Regions from separate parts of the Fructobacillus sp. ESL1129 genome, predicted to be linked through region 4. Evidence: riboswitches for the same ligand, from Rfam matches in the RefSeq annotation. Region 4 holds a riboswitch; each other region holds the start of a gene.

Region 1 (4,146 bases), 140 kb from region 4:
GGGTCTTTGGTTCGTCAACACGGTTGGTCCATGGCGTCGAACGTCATCTATGGAGCGGCTATCTTTGCAATTGTACTTTTGATTTTCTTGGTTTTCCAAGAACGTAGGGTACGAGCACTCGAAGCGTCGGTTAATCAATAAAAATAAAAAGGCTGAGCGAAAGGCTCAGCTTTTTTACTACAATCGATTTTTAACATCCTGCATTAATGCCCGACGATTGGGGTTTTGGTCTTTCCAATAGTCTTTTTCAAAGTCATGGAGAATTTGGAGAGCTTCTGCTAGTCGTTTTTGACCGTTTTGATTAATCGAGAGGGCTTTTGTTCGCAACTTCTTTTTACCAGGAAAACGATCAAGATAATCTGCCCGAGCTAATTTAGTAATGATGGCAGAGGCCGTCATGGGATCAATGTTGGCAGCCTTGGCAACCATAACCTGCGTCACTTCTTCTTCGTGATTATTGAGGTCCTGCAGGGCGGCTAATACCTGGACCTGTGGATGGGTGAGTCCGATGCGACGGAGTTGTCTTTTAATTTGACGAAACCAGTCCGTATAGAGGGCGAAGAAGACCTGAGAATTGGAGTTTTGAAATGATTGTAATTCATCGTTGAATGTCATTTTAGTAGCACCTTTAAAAGAATAAGTATGCTTATAATATAATGCTTTCCCTTTGACTTTTCAAGCCGTTATGAAAAAATATTTCGTTGGAAAACTTGTTAACGTGGTGGCTTCTTGGTATATTAAGTCTGTATTTAATTGCATACAAGAACTGGGGTACCTTTTTGGTTGAGATAAGACCCATTGAACCTGTTGGTTAATACCAGCGTAGGGAGTTCGCACAAGCTTTTTTGAGATCACTCGTGCTGGATTCCGTCCAGACGAGTGATTTTTTTATTGCATTGCGTTGTCAATGGTCCCCCTGATAAAAAAGGAGGAAAGCATGAAAAATACACAGTGGAAATTACGGGATGCCATCTTATTGGCTTTGATTGGGATTATTTTCTCGGTCATTTACTTTTTGATGGATCCGATGTATCAAATTATCTCCGGCGCATTAACGACCGTCGGCTTACAGGCCTTTGCTGGTGAACTAACCATCGGGGTTTGGATGATGGCTGGTCCCTTGGCGGCCTATGTTTTGAAAAAGCCGGGAACGGCTTTGTTAGCTGAAATGATTGGGGCGGCCGGAGAAATGTTCCTCGGTGGTTACTGGGGTGTTGCGACTTTGCTTGCTGGGTTGATCCAGGGAGCGGGTTCTGAACTTGGTTTCACCCTAACGGCCTATAAGAACTGGAAGCTTGGTCTCTGGTTGTCAACGCTGACGGGAACGGTTGTGACCTTTGGCTGGCAGTATCTTCAGTCAGGTTTCGGTAACTACCACTTCGGAATGCTGCTTTTGCTCTTTGCTGTTCGCTACCTCTCCATCTTCTTCTTTGCAGGTGTTTTGGTGAACTGGATTGAGAAGTTGTTGGATCGTTCAAAGTTTCTGCGTACGGATAACGATTAAGGGGAGAGTGATGACCCTAAAAGTTTCGGATGTTTGTTTTACTTACCGTAAAGAAACGCTTTTTTCAGACTTTTCGATTGAAATGGCTAGTGGGGACTTTATTTTATTGATGGGTCCATCTGGCTGCGGTAAGTCTACGTTGTTAAAAACGATGGCCGGACTGTACCCCCAGTATGGGGGTAAAATTACTGGTCAAGTCACCATCGATGGACAGGCGTTGACCGACATTCCTGCCAATAAGCGGGCCGGTTTGGTCGGACTATTGTTTCAAAACCCACGCGAGCAATTTGCGATGACAACGGTTGAAGAAGAGTTTATCTTCACCATGGAAAACCTGCAGCTGGCTCCTGATACGATGTCCAACAAGATTGATCGGGTACTGACTAAAGTAGGCCTGACTGGTTTTCGCAAACGATTGTTAAGTGAGTTATCAGGTGGTGAGCTTCAAAAAGTCGCGTTAGCGGAGGTCCTTTTAACAGGAGCAAAATACCTCCTGTTGGACGAGCCTTTTGCCGCCATTGATCCACAGGCAAGGGTGGAGCTTCAACAGCTACTGAAATCTTTGACTAACGAAGGCTATGCCATCTTTGTTTCTGATCATGACGATCATGGTTATTTGGATAAAATGACGGCTTTCTATCAATATCAAAAACAGCATTTTACCGAAGTTGCTCAGGCAGATTGGCCAAAGAAAGTGGCCAGTCAAGTTGTTGCCGTCCAAAAGGAAACACTGGGTCGACCAATTTTCCAGCTAAAACAACTGGTATTGGAAAATGATCAGCGCTTGCTCATTGAACAGGCACAGTTAGAAATGAAGTCCGGCGAATGCACGTTAATTACTGGACCCAATGGTTCTGGTAAGTCTTCTTTCCTGAAGGCCTTAGCCCGACTCCAAAAGGCAGAGGGGCAATTAACTTACCTCGGCCAGGACTTTCACCGTTGGAAGAAAAAAGACTATTATCGGCAAGTGACCTTAGCTTTTCAAAGTGCACTTGACCAGTTTTTAGACATTACAGTATCTGAAGAGCTTCAACAGGTGCAAAAAAACACCTACCAAAAGAACTACTGGTCGACGGAAAGAATCGAAAGAAGCCTTCATGCACTCGGCTTAGCGGGACTAGGTAATCGATCGGTTTACACACTTTCCGGTGGGCAACAAAAAAAGCTCCAATTGCTTTTAATGCTCGTGATGGCTAGTCCCGTCTTACTATTGGACGAACCCTTTGCTGGCTTAGACGAACAATCCGTTGGGGTCGTTTTGGCTCTCCTTAAAGAAGTGAGGCGAGACCTAGACGTGACGTTGGTTATTGTTTCACACCAAATCGCTCCGCTAGCTCCGATTGTGAACCGGCACTTAGCGCTTGAAAATGCGGAGTTCGTGGATAAAGAGGGGGTGGCCATATGATGAATGCCAGTCAGCGGTTATTCTTAGCCTTACTACTGTCACTTGAAATTGTGCTAACCAACTCGCTTTCTTTCAATGTGATTCTCTTGCTGTTCTTTAACGGCTTGATTTTGTACCAGGGCTTGCCATTGAAACGCTATTTGTATTGTTGGGCGGTTGGGTTTATTCCGGCCATTGGATCATTCTGGTCCTTTTACCTATACGCACAGGGTGATTTGAGTCATCGATTGCACGTTGGGTTGGTCATGGGGTCCCGTGTCTTCCTGCTCATTTTTGTAGGCGCTTGGTTGGTCAATAAGACAAAAGAGGCGGTTTTACTTCAATCGCTTCAGCAAAACCTCCACTTATCGAATACCTTTATCTACGGATTGATTGCGGCATTGAACTTTATGCCACGATTCAAGCAAGCCTTCCAAAATATTCAAGCGGCCAGCCAAATGCGTGGTGTTAGCCTACACTGGTACCAGCCGACCCTGTATTTCAAGGCGCTCATTCAAGCCATTCAGTGGTCTGAATCGTTGGCAATGGCCATGACAGCCCACGGATTTCAAGAAGGTGCGGAGCGGTCTGTGTATCAGACTTATCCATACAAAAAAGTCGGGTTTGCCTGGTTAGCCTTGGTGCTCATATTGACCATTGGGCTACTTCGACTGCTACCGTATTAGCATATGAAAACATTAATTAATAGCAAGAAATACGTAAGTTCGCTTATTTAATTACACAAGAATATAGGAGAATGAGATGACTTTTATTGAACAGTTTAAGAAGATTATGCAGGACGCCATGCCGGCTTTTTTGGCCAATCCTTTTATCAAGGATTGTGAAGCAGGACGTATCGATGCCCGGGCACTCTATACCTATATCTATCAAGACAACATTTACTTGGATGTCTACTTGCCGCTCTTTTCAAAGGGCTTGGATAACTTTGGTATTGATTCAGAGTCTTTGCGCCAGTTTGAGGGTGACCAAGAAACCGAACCACACTTGATGTTGCAAAAGTTGGCGGATGAAAAGGATCCGGCTGCTAAGGCGACCATCACCAAGGAATGGCTCCCGGCAACGACCGGTTACCTGAAGCATATTCAGGATAGCCAAAAGGAAGGCGACTTTATCTTCCTGTGTTCACTGGCTGCCTGTCCCTATGTATACGGTTACTTAACAGAAAAGATGATTGAGAGTGGGCAGATTAAGAAGGACAATCCGTTTTACCCTTGGTTTGACTTTTACAAAGGGACGG
Region 2 (4,146 bases), 130 kb from region 4:
CCATTGCCTACTATTTGATGGCAACGGCTGATCGTAAGAGCGATTCGTTGCCAGTAGTTAAGAAACAAATTGACTTAGCCGGTACCTATAACGGTTTAATGTTAACGGAGCCTGAATCCGATTCTTCCCTAAAAGACGACGGGCAACCAGTCAATCAGTCTACGTACTACAAACGTTTATTACCCCTGCGTGAGTATTATCAAAAGCACCAGGTTCAGGTGCTGAACATTTATGGTAATTCGCAGGGTTCTGGTAATAACGATACGACGGTTTATAATAATTCGTCTAAGTCCTTAAAGTACTTGGTTCAAAGTCCTTCGACTTATGAGGAAAAACTGATTACCGGTGCGGATGGACAGCATTCCAAGTTGCATGAAAATAAGGCAGTTGATGCGGCTATACTGGCGTTCTTAAAGAAATAAAGAAAAAAGACGGCTTTGCCGTCTTTTTTTGTTGACAGTGTAAAAAGTTGGTGTATATTAGTGAGTGAGTAATCACTCGCTATGCGTAAAAGGAGTCCATTATGGAAAAAGTCATTTCTTTGGAAAAAGTTGCCAAGTCCTTTGGTAGCCTAAAAGTCCTGAAGGACGTTGACCTGTCGTTGGGTCGGGGAGAAATCCTCGGTTTGCTCGGTCCATCCGGAGCTGGTAAGTCAACGGTCATCAACGTGACTTTGGGTGTCGAAAAGGCGGATTCTGGTACCGCTTATGTTTTCGGTAAGGTGATGCCAAATCGCGAACTACTTGGCCAAATGGGATATATGGCACAATCTGATGCGCTGTACGAATCGTTAACGGCTCGTGCTAACCTAAAGTTCTTTGCCGAGATGCGAGGCATCGATAAGGAAGTCTTGGAGCAAGAGATTGAACGAGTGGCGAATGTTGTTTCACTTGGTGACAAGCTCGACCAATATGTGTCTGGCTTTTCAGGGGGAATGAAGCGTCGTTTGTCATTGGCCATTGCCCTACTCGGCAACCCATTACTACTTGTTTTAGACGAACCAACAGTTGGAATTGATCCAGCGTTGCGCCGTCAAATCTGGTCCGAACTTCATAAGATGAAGGAAGCGGGACACGCTATCTTGGTCACCACCCACGTAATGGACGAGGCTGAATTGGTTGACCGGGTTGCCCTACTAATGGGGGGACGGGTCATCGCCAATGATGCACCAAAGAAGTTGGAGGCCGATTACGGCGTACCAAGTATCGAAGACGTCTTCTTGAAGGCAGAGGAGGAATTGTCATGAGCCGAACATTAGCCATTGCAAAGCGAATTTTGATGGAAATGATGCGCGATAAGCGGACTTTAGCATTGATGTTTTTAGCGCCTGTTTTAATCCTGTCGCTCTTGAACTACGTCTTTACCATTAACTCAACACCCTCCGTTGAAATTGGAACGGTCCGTGTGGAACAAGTGGTGAGCCAAACCCTTGATCAAACAAGCCACGTTTCCACCAAAGCTTATTCTTCCGATAGCAAGGCTAAATCAGCTTTGAAGGACAAGGACATTGATGCCGTCCTGACGCAAACGGGGAACAACCAATTTGAAATTCGTTATGCCAACATCGATGCTTCCAAAACAGCAATGATTCGTCAAGTTGTGAACGGCACCTTCAGTAAGATAAAAGTCGGGGCGATGGCCCAGCAAAACGTTGCGTTAGCCACACAAGCTGGGCAGCAACCGGCTACGCAAGTGAACGTGTCCCTTTCTGAAAAGTACAATTATGGCGGTAAGGACACGAGCTTCTTTGACACAATTATGCCGATTTTCATGGGCTTCTTCGTCTTCATGTTCGTCTTCTTAATTTCAGGAATCTCACTGTTGAAGGAACGAACAAAGGGTACGCTTTCCCGGTTGTTAGCAACGCCGGTTCGCCGTTCTGAAATCGTTTTTGGTTACATGTTGTCTTATGCGCTGATTGCGGTTTTGCAGACGGCCGTGATTGTATCCTTTACGATTACACTGCTTCACGTTGAGGTGCTTGGTTTTGTTTGGTTACTCTTCCTCATCAATGTCTTGTTAGCAATGGTTGCCTTGGCGCTGGGGCTCTTAGTTTCAACGCTGGCCGCGTCAGAGTTCCAGATGATTCAATTCATTCCAATCGTTGTTGTGCCACAAATGATTTTCTCAGGAATTATTCCGTTTGATTCCATGGCTTCCTGGGCACAAGCCATTGGCGATATTTTGCCAATGAAGTACGCAGCTGATGCAATGAACACTGTTGTTCTTCAGGGACAGGGTTTCTCAGCCATTTCTGGACAGATTGTCGCCTTGGTTATTTTCTTAGTCGTTTTGACGGCATTGAACATCTTTGGTCTGCGTCGTTATCGTAAGGTATAATGGATTCAGTCTGAAAAAGGGGTGGCAAAATGGATCAAATTGTTCAAGATTTTGTGAAGCTATCTGAAGAAAAAAAGGTGACCCCTTCTCAAAAGAAAGTTCTTCAAGCAGCCATTCAATTGTTTGCGAGCCAAGGGTACGCCAGTACATCGACTGCGGCCATCGCCAAGGAAGCTGGTGTTAGTCAGGCAGTCATCTTCAAGTACTTTAAAAATAAAGAGGGGTTGCTCGACCAGATTTTAAATTTGGCCATTGAAAATCTGTTGCCAAAGTATGGTGATGAATTTGTTGCAAAATTACAGGATGCAGCTGGGCACGAGTCATTTGAAGAATTTTTATCCTTTGTTTTGCATGACCGCTTTCGGTTCATGGATTCCAATCAAGATGTCTTGATTATCTTAGTTGCGCAATTAATGGTGGACGAGACTTTAATGAAAAAACTAGAAAATGCGTTGACGGATAAGTTTTGGTTCATTACTAAAATCATTGAGGAACTAGCTGGCCCGGATGCTAAATTATCAGGGCAGGATATCCTTCGCTTGGTTGCCTCACAGATGTTACTCATCTTTATTGAGGAGCAGCGCATGGGTCTACAGTTGTCGGGATCTGCTATTGAACAGCGACTGGAGCAAACACGTCAAATTATTTTAGCGGGAATTTATCAGATTAATTAGACGGAGTCGGTTGCAAAAGCAACCGACTTTTTTATTGTGTGATGGCTTGTCAAAAGCGCTTGGACCTGGTTATAATGGTGATAACAAATAAATAACGTCCGTTTAGGGGAGCTCTTTGGAGCTGAGAGTGCGCAAGCCGACCCTTCGAACCTGTTGTGTTAAGACACGCGTAGGGAAAACAGAAAAGATTAAGACAACCGTCCGTTCGCTTTTGCTGTTTCGGATGGTTGTTTTTTTGTGGACTGATGCACTAAGAGGAGAAAAAAATGCAGAACACGCAGTCGCAAAATTTACGTTTTATCACGGAATTGGCGCTTTTCATCGCCTTATCCGTTGTCTTGAGTTTCTGGTCAATTCGTCTTTGGGGTGAGGGTGGCTCCATTTCATTTCAAATGGTACCAACGATGATTATGGCGTATCGTTATGGCTATAAGGGTGGTTTAACAGTCGGAATTCTGTTTGGACTCATCAAGTTAATCTTAGGTGCCTATATTTTGACACCTTTTCAGGCGTTCCTGGATTACCCATTGGCTTTCGGGTTGGTCGGTTTCACAGCTGTGACTGTCCCAATGGTTAAGAAGGCCTTTGTGAACAAGGAAATGGGAAAGGGGACGCTCTGGTTGATTGCTGGGGTCTTCGTGGGATCTTTCCTGCGTTTCTTGTCCCATATGCTGTCAGCCGTCATTTTCTTTGGCCAATACGCACCAAAGGGCGAGGGTGTTTGGTTGTATTCCACTCTTTATAACGGATCGTACATGTTACCATCCTTTATTGCCTCAGCAGTTGTCTTGGTCATCATTGCCCGTGTTTATCCAAAGATGATTACGGTTGATTGAGCTTTCATGACTTTAGTAAGCACATTTTCATAAAAAGTCTTGACAAGGCAATCTCATTTTGTTTTAATGTGAGTATCAAATGAAACGAGAAAAATCATGAACAATTTTTTGACTCACAATTCAGCCGTCGTCGTCAGCGTCGTTATCCGTTAGGATAGGGTGCTGATTTTTGGCCTGCCTATCCGACATTAGGATGGGCAGCTGATTGAGTCATTGACGAAGCCAGTTGCTTAACGCAACTGGCTTTTTTGTTTGTTTTGATTAACGAGTTTCAAAAAAATGAGGAGTATTACCAT
Region 3 (4,146 bases), 490 kb from region 4:
GATGCCCGGAACATATAGTCCATAACCGTCACGTTACTGGTATCCCATGAACGAAGGTCAAGTGACTTTAGATTACGCATCCAACTGAACATATCCGACATGTTCGTGACTTTTCCGGTGTTAAAATTGGAGACATCAAGGCTCGAGACGCCAATGCCGTTGAACATGACCATCATGTTGGTCACGTTTGCCGTATTAAAGTGGCTAACGTTTAGGGAACTAAGTGCCTTATCCCCCGTAAACATCCAGGACATGTCCGTGACTTTGTCCGTGTTCCAAGTCGACAGGTCGAGCGAAGTCAACGCATAATCACTGTTAAACATGGCATTCATACTTGTCACTTGACTAGTATCTAGCTTGTCGAGACCAGTAATGTCTTGTAAATACACCAATTGTGCAAACAAATTCGTTGAATCAGCCGGTGCCTGAACGCGTTCGGTGAAGACAATATGCTTCAGATGTGGGAATTGCTTACTCAAGCGACTGGTGCTGACCGTTGGCAGCGTACCGCCGCTAGTAAAGGTTAGCGTATCAGTAGCAGTATCATAGGTGTATGAAACTTGTCCAAAGGTTGTATGACTATCGGCGCTCACAAAAGAAGCGCTGCCGGGGAGAGCGTGACTAGCAGCCTCAGGCATGGCCAAGGAAGCACCAAACAGTGTTAAGGAAGTTAGGGACAAGACAACCCAGTTCTTTTTAACCTTATGTAACACTTTTCGTTCTTTATTTTGATAATTAAATGGTGATTGATGATTCATCATATGAATCACTCCTTTTGGAATCAGTTCAAATTTTTTAGTAAATTAGAATACACAGTCAAAGTAATTGTAACATTAGAAAAGGTGAAGATTAGATTTTTACTCTTTAATTATACATTTTTTATCATTTTGAGCAGAAAGTATTATTTTAGACTGAATGGGTGGAATTTGCAATGAAAGTGTTAGCAATGAAAATTTGATTTTATTTTAAATAAAAAAGGTTGCACAAGTTTGGTACATGTGCAACACTTTTTGGTTGATAATTGCTATAAAAATGCTAACAACATAATGATCACATCGAAGGTAAAGTGAACACTGATAGAAGCCCATATTGATTTTGCCTTGAACCATGAAGTGATAAAAAAGATGTCGGTGAAAAACATTATTAGCAATGTGAAAAAAGACCATTGATAAGTATTTCCGTGTGCAAAAGCGAAAAGCATAGCCGTTAATATACCACTGAGAATAATGCCATTTTTATAGTTACTTAGTCGATAATAAAAAGTTGAAAAAACCGTAATTGAAAACAGTTCTTCGAGAATGACTTGGAAAAACATTGGTATGATCAGAAGTAAATATGCTATCTTATTCTGACTATTGTCCATATTAACTGATAAACTATGTTGCGTAAAAATATGGTTACCAAATAAAGAACTTAAGGTAAAAGCTAAAACGAACTGTGCGATGATGGCGCCACAAGTTAAAAGAATTGCTTTTGGAACAAAGGAAGGTTGAAAGAAGCGGAAGATTCTCTTTAAACCCTTTTTTCTAAAAAGAAAACAGTAGACGGGTACAAAGATTAATAGGTCAATCATCTCTCTTTGAACGAAGTACATCAGAACCAGGAGTAGTAGCCATACATATGCAAATGGAAGGGCTTTTTTATTGTATTGAAACCACATTGTTAATCCCTTTCCTTACTTTCTTTATTTGAAGAACCGTAAATCACTAGGATGGCAGCAAAAAATGTGATGAGATCAATTGTGTATTGAACTGCCTGTGTGACTGGATGGAAATATAGCCACAATTTTAAAAGAAGTCCGAATATCGTTATGGTGCTCAGAATGTTGTAGTACTCATAGATTTTCTTTTTCATTTCTCTCTCCTTCATCAGGGGAACTACTTATCAGAATAACATAGATTTTTTGGAATCATGTTAAGAAAAATTTGAATCGTAGCTGCCAGCCAGGGAATGCTTCATTAAAAGGAAAAAGGTCGGAACAATTTGTTCCGACCTTTTTATGAATTAATTTTGGCTTTCATTCTGTCGATAAGGCCATTCTTTTTTGTTAATAGAATCGTAAGCAAACCGAGCAGGCTCCCAACCGCTGCTGATGGCAGGAAGAAAGGAATTAGTTGTGCCCAATTGCCTGCCTTCATGCCATAGAATGTCACCATGAATGGGTAAGAAAGTAACGCGCCCAAAATACCTGAGCCAACCATTTCACCAATGGCAAGTAAATAAACATTTTTTGTTTTTCGATAGAGATATCCAGCGAGTAGTGGGCCGATGATTCCACCGGTAATGGCCATGATGGTTCGACCAGACAGCATGCGTAAAGAGCCACATATAAGGGCAGCAGCCATCCCGTACCAAGGACCGAGCAGATAAACGGCCAAAACATTGACGAAGTGTTGGAAGGGGGCCATTGCTGGAAAGACGACGGCTGTGTTCAAAACATAGGCCAAAGCAGCAAGAATAGCGGTTGCCATCATTTTTTTTAGTGATGAACGTTTTTTCATGTTGTGATTCCTTTACTGTTCCAAATGAGTGATGTAAGAAGCTTTGAATATAGAAGGAATCATGCCGAAATAGCCCTCCTTTCTGGTCTTTTTATCCACAAAAAAGACGCCTGAAAAGGCGTCCATATCAACGTGGGAAATTCCTACGACGGCATGATCCGTATCAGGTCAATGGGTCGGTAATCGATTACCCTCTCAGCCCGTCACACGGACTCCCCAAAGATTATTTTAGCAGGAAAAAGAAGTGTTGACTATCTAAAATAATGTAGCACCTTTTCTAACACTGCCTTAGTAAAGTAGCCCTCACTGATGCGCTTTTGGAAGAGACGACTATTTTCTTGGAAAGTTAGGTAATCAGCTGGACGAACTGCTCCAACCAATTGAGTTAGATCTGAAAGATCGTCAATGGTCATACCAAGTTGGTTGGCCCTCACGATGTCGCCTAGGTAGGATTGTGACCAAGCAATCAGGGGTAATCCGGCTTTTAAATAAAGGGAGGCTTTGTGTGGCGCGTTGACTTTGGTGTAAGATTGAAAAAATTTATCCTCATAGTTTGAGTCCCAAAGAAGGCCGAAACCAGATGAAAAAGCCGTTGTGATTTCTTCGGGATCAAAGGAACCAACCCAGTTAATGCTTTTTGGTAGGACAAGGTCCTTCCACCGTTTGGGGCGAGAGCCGAAAAGATTCAGCTTGGGGCCTTGATAATGTTGGAGCCATGGGGCTTTTTGCCAAGTACCAGCGTAGTTAATTTCCTTTTTAAAAATTGGGTTCAGTGCTGGCGTTGGCCCTAAGTAGTCGAAGAGTTGAATGGTTTCCGTAGGTGTGGTCACTCCGTGTTGCTGCAAAGTCGAGGCCATTGGTTGACTGTGGGCGATAATCAGATCAGCACACTGTGCCAACTCCCATTCCCAGGCATGTTCACGGTTGACTCGTAAAGGTTCGAAGTCGTGGATGAGTAGCACGTACTTTGCCCCCCTTTGTTGAATGGCTCGTTGAAAGTCTTGTTCAAAAGCTTGCGACATATAGGTTGGAAATTGGTGAACAACAATATCATTTTTACCGACTTTGTCGAGAAAAGTATGGATTTTTTGGTGACGGATTTCAGCTGAGAAGCGGGCATCGTTATAGCGTTCGATGCTGAGCCGCTGCCAACCAACGGATTCCGCTATTTTGGCGATGTCTTCCTTGGCCTTCAAAGCGCCGGCTGGCATCCAGGGTTCGATTGTGTGGGTGATGTATGGCATGATAATTAACTCGCTTTATTGAATAGAAGGATGGAAGAGGACTAGACCATTGCCTATTTTTGTGTAAGGATAGCTAACGCTATTCGATTCAATCGAAAGGCTCCCTGCTAAACTGAAGTTATTCGAGCAAGAGGGGTTAACAATGAAAAAGAAACTTTTAGCGTTTATTGTGGCATTATCTGCCGTCTTTGCTGTGATGGGTGTGACGGGTCATAAAGTAAATGCCGACGAACCACACTACACCATTACGTCTGACGCAACCTATGCGCCGTTTGATTTTCAGGATAAGAATAATCAGTACGTGGGGATTGACCAGGATTTACTGAAGGCTATTGCGAAAGCGGCTGGCTTTACGGTGACGGTCAAGCCAATGGCTTTTAATGCTGCGATGCAGTCAGTTG
Region 4 (4,146 bases):
ACAAGACGGTCTTTTCAATCGAAATTTTCCCACCAAAAACAGCTGTGGGACGCGAAAAATTAATGACTTCTCTTTTAGAAATTAGAGATATTCACCCGGATTTCATTTCAATCACGCAATCAGCGACCGCCTGTTTTAACGAGCAACGGACGCTAGCCATTGCTCAAGCAATCCAGCAAAAACTGGGTATTGCGACCATTGCTCACGTCCCCTGCCTTTACCGAACGAAAGAAGAAGTCAAAGACTACCTAACGGACTTAGAGGCAGCAGGTGTGCAGAATATTCTGGCACTGCGTGGGGATGCCGGCAATCAGCAAATTTGTCCCGGAGACTTTACCTATGCCAGTGATCTCGTCAACTTCATTAACAAGAACGGACACTTTGACATTTCTGCTGCTGCCTACCCGCAAAAGCACCCCGAATCAAGTGACATTGTGTCCGACACACTGCATCTAAAGGAAAAGGTGCAGGCAGGAGCCAAGCACTTAATCACCCAAATGGTTTTTGATAACCAAGATTACTGGGATTTTAAGGAGCGACTGGCCCTTGCTGACATTCATGTTCCAGTTGAAGTGGGCATAATGCCCTGCACCAACTCCAAGCAAATCAAACGAATTACCGAAATGTCTGGCATTAAACTACCCCAAAAATTCCTGGCCATTACCGAGCGTTACGCAGACGACCCCGTCGCCATGCGCGATGCGGGGCTCGCCTACGCAATTGACCAAATTGTTGACTTGATTGCCAATGGCGTTGACGGAATTCACCTCTATACCATGAACAACATGGAAAATACTCGACACATTTGGAATGCTATCAAAAACCTACTTCCCGACCAAAAGGTTAGTCAAAACCAAAGGACTTTTGTTGAAAAAGAACGTGTTCATGGCTAGGTTCAGCATTCCTCGTACAGTTATCACTTGAAAAAATAATAGGAGCACCTATGTCCATTACAACCACAATCATCATCGTCAGTGCGGCCATTCTCATTTTATTTGGGTTGGCCGCTTTACAAAAGAAAGGCGTCAGTTTTAATCGAATCGTACTACTGGGTTTGGTGCTAGGAATCGCCTTTGGCATCGTGACTCAAATCATTTGGGGAACCAAAAATCAAAGTGTCTTGCAAGCTGTCGATTGGATTAACATCGTTGGCAACGGCTACCTAGCCCTCCTGCAAGTACTGGTTGCTCCGTTGATTTTGATATCGATCATTGCTGCTTTTACAAAACTCGACACAAATAAAAATTTCTTGAAGATCACATTAAACGTTCTCTTAGTTTTGTTAGGAACTACGGCCATTGCTGCCCTAATCGGCACCCTTTCGGTCAGTCTCTTCCATTTGAAGGGCTCGTCGTTTATCAGCCACGCGGCAAACTCTGACACACTCGCCGTCCTTAGCCAAAAGCAATCGACTTTAACTGAGCAAACGGTGCCACAAAAAATCGTTTCTTTCCTTCCCAAAAACATTTTTGCAGATCTGTCAGCAAGCCGAGTAACCAGTACCATCGCCATCGTTATTTTTTCCTTTTTGGTTGGCCTTGCTTACCTTCGGTTACGAAAGGAAAACGAAAAGTTAGCGAATTCCTTTGCCTACGGTGTTGAAGTGATTGACGGAATTATAACAAAATTGGTGCGCATCATTATTTCGTTAACACCATACGGTATCTTTGCGTTAATGACCAAAACCGTAGCAATTAGTAGCCTGAAAACGATTACTAGCCTTGGTATTTTCATCATTACGGTTTACTTCGCCCTAGTCCTTGTTTTGGTTGTGCATACCGTGCTCCTCATCTTGAACCACATTAACCCAATCATTTACTATCAGAAAGTCTGGCCAGCACTAATTTTTGCCTTCACCTCACGTAGTTCGGCCGGCGTCCTCCCATTAAATATCGATATTCAAAAGAATCAACTCGGCGTGAATCCCGGCATTGCCGACTTTTCAGCCAGTTTCGGCTTGTCAATCGGTCAAAACGGTTGCGCTGGTATCTATCCAGCTATTCTGGCTGCCATTTCCGCCACCCTTTCTGGAACGAACATTCTCTCCCCACAATTTGTGATCACGTTGGTTGCTGTCGTAACCGTCGCCTCCTTTGGTGTTGCTGGTTCAGGGGGTGGTGCTACCTTCGCCAGTCTGATTGTCCTAGGAACACTGAATCTTCCTCTCAGCATCATGGCATTGGTCATCGCTGTTGATCCAATTGTCGACATGGGTCGGACCTTAGTGAACGTAAACGATAGCATCATCGCTGGTTTATTAACCGCCAAACACAACCACTTACTTGATACGAAAGTATTAGAAGAGGCCCAATCCAAGTCAACACTTATCATCGATTAATGTCACTGAAAAAAGCCACCGTCGTGGTGGTTTTTTTGTTATTGCAAAAAGTCTGTCTCAACCCTTCTAAAAAACAGTCGACAAAACCATCTTGAATATGCTATCTTAATGGAGTAGCAAAGCTACAAAATAAAAAATGTCCACTGGGGTGCCAATACGGCTGAGATGATACCCATTGAACCTGATTCTAGTTAATACTAGCGTAGGAACGTGGTCACTTGATCTTTTTTGAATGGATTCAGTGTCAGCACTTTCTGCCAAGCGTGGAAAGTGCTTTTTTGCGGCTACCCGTTGGACAGACGGAGGAAACATGAAATTTTCAGAACAACTACAGGCACAGGCCAAGCCGATTATGGATGCCATCAACAAGCATCCTTTCGTCGAAGGATTGGCTAAGGGCGACCTTCCAAAGGAAGCGTTGATTAGCTACGTCCAACAGGACTATCTCTTCTTAAAGAAGTTGCGCGAAGTTTGGGCTTCGGCCATTCGAATGAGCAAAACTGACGAACAAGTTCGCTTTTTCTGGGGAATTATTGAAGTCATTTTGGACGCCGAGTGTGATGCGTACGATACGTTCTGTGAGCAAGCGGGCGTCAAGATGGAAGACATGAAAAACGCCATCCCTTCTCCCAAAGCCTATTTGTATGAAGCCCATTTAGATCAAGCCGTTCTTTCAGGAAACATGTTCTACTTGTTGGCTGCCTTTGCCCCAACACCATGGACCTATCTTGAGTTTACGAGACACATTTTGGATTCAGATGCCGACATGACCGACAATCCATTCAAGCCTGTCTTGGACTTTTACCTGAATGAAGAAAACTATGCTGGTCCGACGTTCAAGTTTATCGATGAAATGGCTGAAACGGCAACTAAGGAAGAATTAGCCGAAGCTAGCCAATTCTTTTTGAAGACTTGCGAATTAGAGTGGCAATTCTGGGAACAGGCCTATTACCAACAAGACTGGCACTTCAAAGAAGTATTAGAGGCTAGTCGTCTAGAAATGACTAAATAACGAATTCAGTCAAAAAGAGCAGAAACATTGATATGTTTCTGCTCTTTTTGTCTACTTAATTAAATACTGGACTGCCTGATCATGCTGGTTAATCGGCCAAGTCAAGCCGCTTTGTTCCTCAAGAACTAATCCAACAGAAGCCCCCTCGTAATCAGATAGGAAGCAATCATAATAACCGCCACCGAAGCCTAACCGATGGTGGCTAACAATGTCAAAGGCCAGTGCCGGCACAATGACTAAATCCAGATTATCTTTAGCAATGGTCACTTCGCTAGCCGGTTCCCATAAGCCAAGCTTTCCTGATTGAACCAATGGCGTTTCCCTTGTCACTAAGCGAAATGACAAGACTCGGTTTGCTTCGACTTTGGCAAGGTAGACAAACTTTCCCTCTTGCCAAGCCCTCTGAATAATTGGTTCTGTTGCGACTTCAAAAGCCATGGCGTGCGTCAAAGCGACGTGGTGGGCCTGCTGCCAGAACGAACTGGCGAAGAGTTTTTGGTGCAGTTGCTTTTCTTCTGCCGCCTTTTTGTCAGGATGATCAGCTACCAGTTTTTTTAAACGGTTTTGCTGATGTCGCCTGGCTAATCCTTTTGATTCAAACATTTTAATCAGTTCACTTATGGCATACCGTGCATCATGGCAAGTTTTTCAGCATCTTGCTTAATTCCCTTCAATACCTTTTGGTCTTCAGGGTTTTCCAGAGCGCCGACAATTAAACGGGCGACCTTTCGAGCAGCTGCCTCGTCAAAGCCACGTGTCGTAATGGCCGCAGTTCCGATTCGAATACCAGACGTCA

What was found. Region 4 has a riboswitch for thiamine pyrophosphate ahead of ACSYSL_RS01920 (TenA family protein). Riboswitches for the same ligand answer to the same signal wherever they lie in the genome.
Region 1: linked by a shared signal. The riboswitch ahead of ACSYSL_RS01255 (ECF transporter S component) and the one ahead of ACSYSL_RS01920 (TenA family protein) in region 4 are both predicted to bind thiamine pyrophosphate.
Region 2: linked by a shared signal. The riboswitch ahead of thiT (energy-coupled thiamine transporter ThiT) and the one ahead of ACSYSL_RS01920 (TenA family protein) in region 4 are both predicted to bind thiamine pyrophosphate.
Region 3: linked by a shared signal. The riboswitch ahead of thiW (energy coupling factor transporter S component ThiW) and the one ahead of ACSYSL_RS01920 (TenA family protein) in region 4 are both predicted to bind thiamine pyrophosphate.

What each region holds. Positions count from the first base shown of each region.
Region 1 covers NZ_CP196668.1:248,085-252,230, forward strand. Annotated here, with positions in the region: gene ACSYSL_RS01245 (MFS transporter) at 1-141, shown strand, start outside; gene ACSYSL_RS01250 (MarR family winged helix-turn-helix transcriptional regulator) at 178-615, opposite strand; TPP riboswitch at 758-846, shown strand; gene ACSYSL_RS01255 (ECF transporter S component) at 938-1,504, shown strand; gene ACSYSL_RS01260 (ATP-binding cassette domain-containing protein) at 1,515-2,909, shown strand; gene ACSYSL_RS01265 (energy-coupling factor transporter transmembrane component T family protein) at 2,906-3,574, shown strand; gene ACSYSL_RS01270 (TenA family protein) at 3,651-4,146, shown strand, end outside.
Region 2 covers NZ_CP196668.1:255,645-259,790, forward strand. Annotated here, with positions in the region: gene ACSYSL_RS01290 (alpha/beta hydrolase) at 1-422, shown strand, start outside; gene ACSYSL_RS01295 (ABC transporter ATP-binding protein) at 524-1,246, shown strand; gene ACSYSL_RS01300 (ABC transporter permease) at 1,243-2,340, shown strand; gene ACSYSL_RS01305 (TetR/AcrR family transcriptional regulator) at 2,370-3,014, shown strand; TPP riboswitch at 3,109-3,207, shown strand; gene thiT (energy-coupled thiamine transporter ThiT) at 3,281-3,850, shown strand; gene brnQ (branched-chain amino acid transport system II carrier protein) at 4,145-4,146, shown strand, end outside.
Region 3 covers NZ_CP196668.1:1,283,346-1,287,491, forward strand. Annotated here, with positions in the region: gene ACSYSL_RS06390 (mucin-binding protein) at 1-761, opposite strand, end outside; gene ACSYSL_RS06395 (CPBP family glutamic-type intramembrane protease) at 1,025-1,660, opposite strand; gene ACSYSL_RS06400 (hypothetical protein) at 1,663-1,854, opposite strand; gene thiW (energy coupling factor transporter S component ThiW) at 1,998-2,501, opposite strand; TPP riboswitch at 2,627-2,730, opposite strand; gene ACSYSL_RS06410 (sugar transferase) at 2,753-3,745, opposite strand; gene ACSYSL_RS06415 (ABC transporter substrate-binding protein/permease) at 3,942-4,146, shown strand, end outside.
Region 4 covers NZ_CP196668.1:386,375-390,520, forward strand. Annotated here, with positions in the region: gene metF (methylenetetrahydrofolate reductase [NAD(P)H]) at 1-893, shown strand, start outside; gene ACSYSL_RS01915 (cation:dicarboxylate symporter family transporter) at 944-2,338, shown strand; TPP riboswitch at 2,473-2,565, shown strand; gene ACSYSL_RS01920 (TenA family protein) at 2,649-3,350, shown strand; gene ACSYSL_RS01925 (5-formyltetrahydrofolate cyclo-ligase) at 3,402-3,953, opposite strand; gene glyA (serine hydroxymethyltransferase) at 3,968-4,146, opposite strand, start outside.